DNA from 2 places in the Micromonospora sp. NBC_01412 genome. Region 2 is predicted to be linked to the other one. Evidence: predicted binding sites of a transcription regulator. Region 2 holds the regulator's gene; the other holds the start of a gene.
What was found. Region 2 encodes HspR, which represses chaperone genes until heat shock. Its sites were predicted from a motif close to TTGAGTNNNNNNNACTCAA; they were not measured.
Positions count from the first base shown of each region.

Region 1: a site for HspR is predicted at 1,771-1,789, ahead of lon (endopeptidase La). Genes of this name have one in related genera too.

Region 1 is NZ_CP109528.1:6,759,489-6,762,896, reverse strand. Features, by position in the region: gene lon (endopeptidase La) at 1-1,746, opposite strand, end outside; gene OG617_RS29505 (Lsr2 family protein) at 2,239-2,586, shown strand; gene OG617_RS29500 (hypothetical protein) at 3,365-3,408, shown strand, end outside.
Region 2 is NZ_CP109528.1:3,192,976-3,196,383, reverse strand. Features, by position in the region: gene OG617_RS14620 (cation:proton antiporter) at 1-705, shown strand, start outside; gene OG617_RS14615 (hypothetical protein) at 886-1,317, shown strand; gene OG617_RS14610 (hypothetical protein) at 1,392-1,640, opposite strand; gene OG617_RS14605 (heat shock protein transcriptional repressor HspR) at 1,816-2,250, opposite strand; gene dnaJ (molecular chaperone DnaJ) at 2,283-3,408, opposite strand, start outside.

The sequences.
Region 1 (3,408 bases), 3.6 Mb from region 2:
CGCCGTCCGCTCCGCCGACTCGGGGGTGAACCTGGGCCGACCCAGGTAGCGGGCCAGGTTGTCGGTGTCCACCCGGACGGGCGTCGGGTCGGTCGCCAGGGCGACCGCGACCTTGCGCAGGATCTTCGCCAGCGCCCGCTCCAACTGCCGGACGCCGGCCTCCCTGGTGTGCTCCCCCGCGATCCGGGCGAGCGCGTCGTCGGCGACGGTGACCTCCTCGGCGGTCAGGCCGGCCCGCTCCCGCTGCCGGGGCAGCAGGTGGTCGCGGGCGATGGCGATCTTCTCGTCCTCGGTGTAGCCGTCGAGGGTGACCAGCTCCATCCGGTCCAGCAGCGGGCCGGGGATGGTCTCCACCACGTTGGCGGTGGCCAGGAACAGCACGTCGGACAGGTCGAGGTCGACCTCCAGGTAGTGATCGCGGAAGGTGTGGTTCTGCGCCGGGTCGAGCACCTCCAGCAGGGCGGCGGCCGGGTCGCCGGCGTAGCCGACCGCAAGCTTGTCGACCTCGTCGAGGAGCACGACCGGGTTCATGGAGCCGGCCTCACGCAGCGCGCGGACGATCCGGCCGGGCAGCGCGCCGACGTACGTGCGGCGGTGGCCCCGGATCTCCGCCTCGTCGCGGACGCCGCCGAGGGAGACTCGGACGAAGTTCCGGCCGAGCGCCCGGGCGACGGACTCCCCGAGGCTGGTCTTACCGACGCCGGGAGGGCCGGCGAGGGCGAGCACCGCGCCGGAGCCACGCCCGCCGACCACCCCGAGGTTGCGCTCGGCCCGACGGTTGCGCACCGCGAGGTACTCCAGGACGCGGTCCTTCACGTCGGCCAGGCCGGCGTGGTCGGCGTCGAGCACGGCGCGGGCCGCGGCCAGGTCGGTGTTGTCCTCGGTACGCGTGGTCCACGGCATCTCCAGCACCGTGTCCAGCCAGGTGCGGATCCAACCCGCCTCCGGGGAGGCGTCGCTGGCCCGCTCCAGCTTGCCGACCTCGCGCAGCGCCGCCTCGCGGACCTTCTCGGGAAGCTCGGCGGACTCGACCCGGGCCCGGTAGTCGGCGGAACCGTCGGGCTCGTCCTCGCCGAGCTCCTTGCGGATGGCGGCGAGTTGCTGGCGGAGCAGGAACTCTCGCTGGGACTTCTCCAGCCCCTCGCGGACGTCGCTGTTGATCTGCTCGGTGACCTCCTGCTCGGCCAGGTGCTCCTTCACCCAGCCGACGAGCAGCTCCAGCCGGGCGGTGACGTCCGGCGCGGTGAGCAGTTCGGTCTTCTGCGCCAGCGTGAGCCAGGGCGCGTAGCCGGCCGCGTCGGCCAACTCGGAAAGGTCGGTCATCCGCTCCATGGCATCGATGACCTGCCACGCACCGCGCTGCTGGAGCACGGACGTCATCAGGGCGCGGTACTCGCGGGCGAGTTCCCGGGCCCGGCCGGTGGGGACGGGTTCGGGCAGTTCGGTGGCCTCGACCCAGAGGGCGGCGCCGGGTCCGGGTACGCCGGAGCCGATCCGGGCCCGGGACAGCCCTCGGACCACGGCGGCCGGCTCGCCGCTGGGCAGTCGACCCACCTTCTCGATGGTGGCGACCGTGCCGATGGGGCCGTACTCGCCGTCGATACGGGGCACGGCGAGGAGTTGCTTGTCGCCGGTGGCGCGGGCCGCGTCGACGGCGGCCTGGGTGGTCGGGTCGAGGGTCACCGGGATGACCATGCCGGGCAGCAGGACGTCGTCGGTCAGCGGAAGTACCGGAAGAGTTGCCATCGAACACCTGCTATCGCGTTGAAGTTGAGCCTGATTCACTCAAGTAACAAAGCGTTCCCCTTGTTCCGAAGCGTGATTCAGGCCACTCACGCGGCCGCTCGGGTGACCCCGGCGCAGGGCCCGGGAGCGGGTCTCCCTCGCCGACCCGGGGCGTCCGACGAGGAGCGACGGCAATCCCCGCACCCGATCGCGGCCGGGGCCGGGGCCGTCGAGATCTCCGGGAAACCGCCTGCTACCGAAGGGAAGGCGTGGCGGATGACGACAACATCGCCGCGCCGGCCACGGGTGTCGGACCGAATCGGACGGCCCGTCCCGCAGGGCCTCGGGCCTGCTCAACCGCTTGAGCGGCACCAGCAAATTCCACCGGTCGAGCGGGATTCCATCCCGCGTAACTCGACTCGCCGAATGCAGAACCGGGCATATTCTTGCGGAATTGCCAGTTGATACGTCAAACTCTTAGCACACCCCGCCCCACACAAGGAGTAATTGGCGATGGCTCGGAAAGTAATCACCGTTCTGACTGATGACCTCGACGGCGGGAAGGCGGATCGGACCGTCGAGTTCAGCCTGGACGGCGTGGCGTACACCATCGATGTCTCCGACGAGAACGCCGGCACCCTACGCAAAGCACTCGACCCCTACATCAACGCCGGCCGGCGCATCGGTCGGGGACCGGTCGAGACCGGCCGGACCGCCCGCCGCCCCGGAAGGGCCCCGGTCTCCGGAATGGACCGCGAGCAGAACCGGGCCATCCGGGAATGGGCCGCCAACAACGGCCACGAGATTTCCGACCGCGGGCGCATCCCGGTGTCGGTCGTCGAGGCCTACAAGAACCGCTGATCCGGCGGCGGGGCCGTGATCCGAGGATCCCGGTCGCGCCGTGGAGGCCGGCACCCGCTGGCCCCTTTCCGGTCGCATTTCCCACAGCGCCGGCCGGTGCCGGAGCGGGCCGCCCCGCGACCCGGCCGGTCAGCTACTTGGCCGTTCCCGGCCGGTCGGCGCACGCGGCGGAGCAGCGGCCGGGCCGGGCACACCAGGCACTCCGGGGACGCCGGTCGGCACCTCGGTAAACGGCGCGCGGACGGGGCCCGGCCGGCCCGCACCGGCGTCCGCTCCACCCGACGGCCGAGCCGCCCGAGGTACGGCCCACCCGAGCGCCGGGCGTCCGCGCTTCCCGCCGTACCGAAGCGCCGGTCCGCCGAGGTGACAGCCGCCCATGCCGACCCGCGTCCCACGCCCACCGGCCCAGGCCCGCAGGCCCCGGCGCCGCCGGTGCCCGAACCGCGTGACGGGTCGCCCGGGGGCCGATCGCCCCCGGGCGACCCCGGATCTTCCGACGGTCGCGGCACCGCCGCGCGACTCAGTTGACCTGGATCCGCACACGTCGAAGGCGGGGGTCTGGTTGGCCCGCTCCGTCATCGCGATGCGGTGCGGGCCGCCACCGGCCCAGACCGCGCACTGGGCGGCACCGGGCTGCGGCAGGCCGGGGATCCGGATGATCATCACGGTCCGGGCTGCGCGCCGCCTGACCGGCGGCGAGGAACCGGTCCCGCACCAGGTTGCGGGGGCACCCGGCAGCTGGAGCGCCTGGCTACGCTGGGCCCGCTTCGGGAACTGAGTGATCAGCAGCGACGGGTTGTTGGCCGCCGCGCCCACCTCGCC
Region 2 (3,408 bases):
CTACTCACCGCCGTGCTGGCCGGCAGCGGCCTGCTCGGCGGTGGCATCGCGCTCGGCGTCGCGGTCGGCACCGTGGTGCTGGTGCTCGTGGTGGCGATCCGGTACGGGCACCTGATCTCCACGGCCCTGTCGGCGAAGGACCCGGAGGCGCTGCTGCTCGGCGTGCTCGGCCTGACCCTGCTCATCGCCGGCCTCGCGGCGAAGCTCCAGGTGTCGGCGGCGGTCGGCGCGTTCCTCGTCGGCATCGCGCTGTCCGGCCCCGTGGCCCACCACGCCACCGAGATGCTCTCCCCACTGCGGGACCTCTTCGCCGCGGTCTTCTTCGTGTTCTTCGGGCTGGTCACCGATCCACGGGACATCCCGCCCGTGCTGCTGCCGGCGCTCGCGCTGGCCGTGGTGACGATGGGCACCAAGACGATCACCGGGTACCTGGCGGCCAGGCGGGTCGGGATCGCCGAGCCCGGCCGCTGGCGGGCGGGACTTGCCCTGGTGCCCCGCGGCGAGTTCTCCATCGTCATCGCCGGGCTCGCCGTCGCCGCCGGCAGCGTGGAGCCGAAGCTGGCCGCGCTGGCCACGGCGTACGTGCTGATCACCGTGGTGACCGGGCCGATGCTGGCCCGGCTGCCGGACTTCGCCTGGTTCAAGGTGTGGCTGCGGCAGCGGGCCGTCCGCCAGCGAGCGAAGTCGCTGGCCAGCGCCGACTGATCCGCGACGCAGGCACGGGAACGGGCCGGGTCGGCCGTACGGTCGACCCGGCCCGTTCCATCGGTTGTCGAATTGGTGCGCGGAGCCCTTCCGCTGGTCGGCGGCCCGGGCTACCGTTCGCCCCAGCAGCCAGGGTCCGCGGGGGGCGGTCCCCCGCGTACGCGAGCGGAAGGTTGGCCGGTGAGCGTGCAGGAGTCGACGTTCCACGGCTTCACCAACCCCGTCGACCCCTCCCCCGCGGAGCTGCGGGCGTGGGCCTACCAACCGGACTCCGTGCCGCTGACCTCGATGCCTCAGGACTGGGACCTGCTGGTCGCCGGGGACCACCTCGTGCAGACGCTGTTCGAGCTGGCGATGGATCCGGCCTGCCCGGCCCGCCGGTTCGCGCTGCACTGCCTCTACATCTACGCCGCCGACGGCATCCGGACGAACTTCCGCGCCCATCCCAAGCGGCGCTTCCGCAAGCTGGTCGAGCAGGCGGAACGGGCCGGCGACGAGCTGATGCACAACTGGGCGCACAACAGCCGGGTGTTGCTGGCCCGCCCGGACCTGTTCGCCTACCGGGACTGGTGCGAGGGCGGTCTGGTCCGGGAGAACCGCCGCATCGGCTGACGGCATGTGTCCCTGACACGCGAACGGGCCGGGTTCCCCCGTGGAACCCGGCCCGCACGTCGTCGCACCGGCCGTCAGGCGGCCGATCCGCCGCGCCTTTCGCGCTGCTGGTCGCGCCGCGCGTCGGCCCGCCCCTGATTGCGCCGCGCGTCGGCCCGCCCCTGGTCGACGCCGTGGTCGAGCTGGTCGGCGAACCGACCTTCCTTGATCCTGTCGGTGAACCGACCCTCGGTGATCTTGTTGAACTGCTCCTGGGCGGACTTCGCGATCCGGTCGAGCCGCGACTCCGCCTGCTGCGCCACCTTCTTGACCGGTTCCGACATGGTCCCCCCTCGCCGGCGCGGTGGTTCCAGCGGTGCCTATGGCCCGAATTGAGCTGATAGGGCCTGATTCACAGGTTAACGGAACGGCCCGGTCCGCGCCGGGATACCCGGGAAGCGGACCGGGCCGGTGGAGCGGTCCGGAGCGGTGGAGCTGTGCGGGGGTGCGGCGGTGCGGTCAGCGGTCGCGGCGCGGGCGCCAGACCACCAGGGCGGTGGACGTGCGGTTGGTGGGCACCAGATCCCGGCCGGGAAACCGGGCCAGCGACTCCAGCTCGGCTACCCGGCGGTACGCGGCGTCGAGCTCCGCCTCCAGCCGGGCGATCCGCTGCTGCGCCTGCTCCAGCAGACGTTCCAAGCCGATGATCCGCTTGACCCCGGCCAGGTTGACGCCCTCGTCCTGACTGAGCCGCTGCACCTCGCGCAGCAGCACCACGTCCCGGACGCTGTAGCGGCGCCCGCCGCCGGCCGCCCGGCCGGCCTGCACCAGGCCGAGCCGGTCGTACTGGCGCAGTGTCTGCGGATGCATCCCCGCCATCCGCGCCGCCACCGAAATCATCAGGACCTTGGCCTCGTAGGCAGGGTCATCCGAGCCGGTGAACTGTCCCACCATCCCCGCTCACCTCCGCACGCACTCCAGCAGGCTCAACTGAACCGACGCACCCGGGCGTCGAGATGTTCCCGGGCGGCCGGCGGGGCCTGCTCGGCGAACGCCTCCAGCGCCGCCCGCGCCTCGTCGGACACCCGTGCCGGCACCACCACGTCGAGCGTGACCAGCAGGTCGCCGGCCTGGCCGTCCTTGCGCACCACGCCCTTGCCGCGGGCCCGCAGCACCCGGCCGCTCGGCGTGCCCGGCGGCACCCGCAGGGTCACCGTGCCGTCGAGCGTGGGGACCCGCAGGTCCGTGCCGAGCACGGCCTCCGGGAAGGTGATCGGCACGGTCAGCGTCAGGTCGTCCCCGGTACGCCCGAACAGGTCGTCCGGCCGGACCTTCACCTGCACGAACAGGTCGCCGGCCGGGCCGCCGCGCTCGCCCGGCTCGCCGCGCCCGGCCAGCCGGATCCGCTGCCCGTCGGCCACCCCGGCGGGGAAGCGGACGTTCAGCGTGCGGGTCTTGGTGACCCCGCCGGTGCCGTGGCACTCCGGGCACTTCTCCTCGACGACCGTGCCCACGCCCTGACAGTTGCGGCACGGCTCGGAGAGGCTGAACGACCCCTGGTTCCGGGTGGTCACCCCGGCGCCGTGGCAGACCTGGCAGGTCACCGGCTGGGTGCCGGGCTTCGCCCCGCTGCCGTGGCAGATGTCGCAGATCCCGGGCGCGCGCAGGGTCAGCGGGAGGGTCACCCCGCGGACCGCGTCGTCGAAGTCGAGCGCCACCTCGGTCTCGATGTCCCGGCCCTTGGCGGGGCCACGCGGACGGGACGGGCCGCCGGCTGCCCCGCCGCCCGAGAAGATCGAACTGAACAGGTCCTGGAAGCCGGCCCCGCCGAAGCGACGGTCACCGCCGCCGGCCGCGCCGCCGAACATGTCCGAGACGTCGAACGGCTGCCCGCCGGGCCCGCCCGCGCCCCGGGCGTTGCGCCGGAAGGCACCCGAGCCGAACAGCGAGCGCATCTCGTCGTACTCGCGGCGCTTGGCCTCGTCGCCGAGCACCGCGTACGCCTCGGAGACGGCCTTGAACCGCTCCTCGGCCTGCGGTTCACCGGGGTTGTGGTCCGGGTGCGACTCCCGGGCCAGCTTCCGGTACGACTTCTTGATCTCGTCCGGGGAG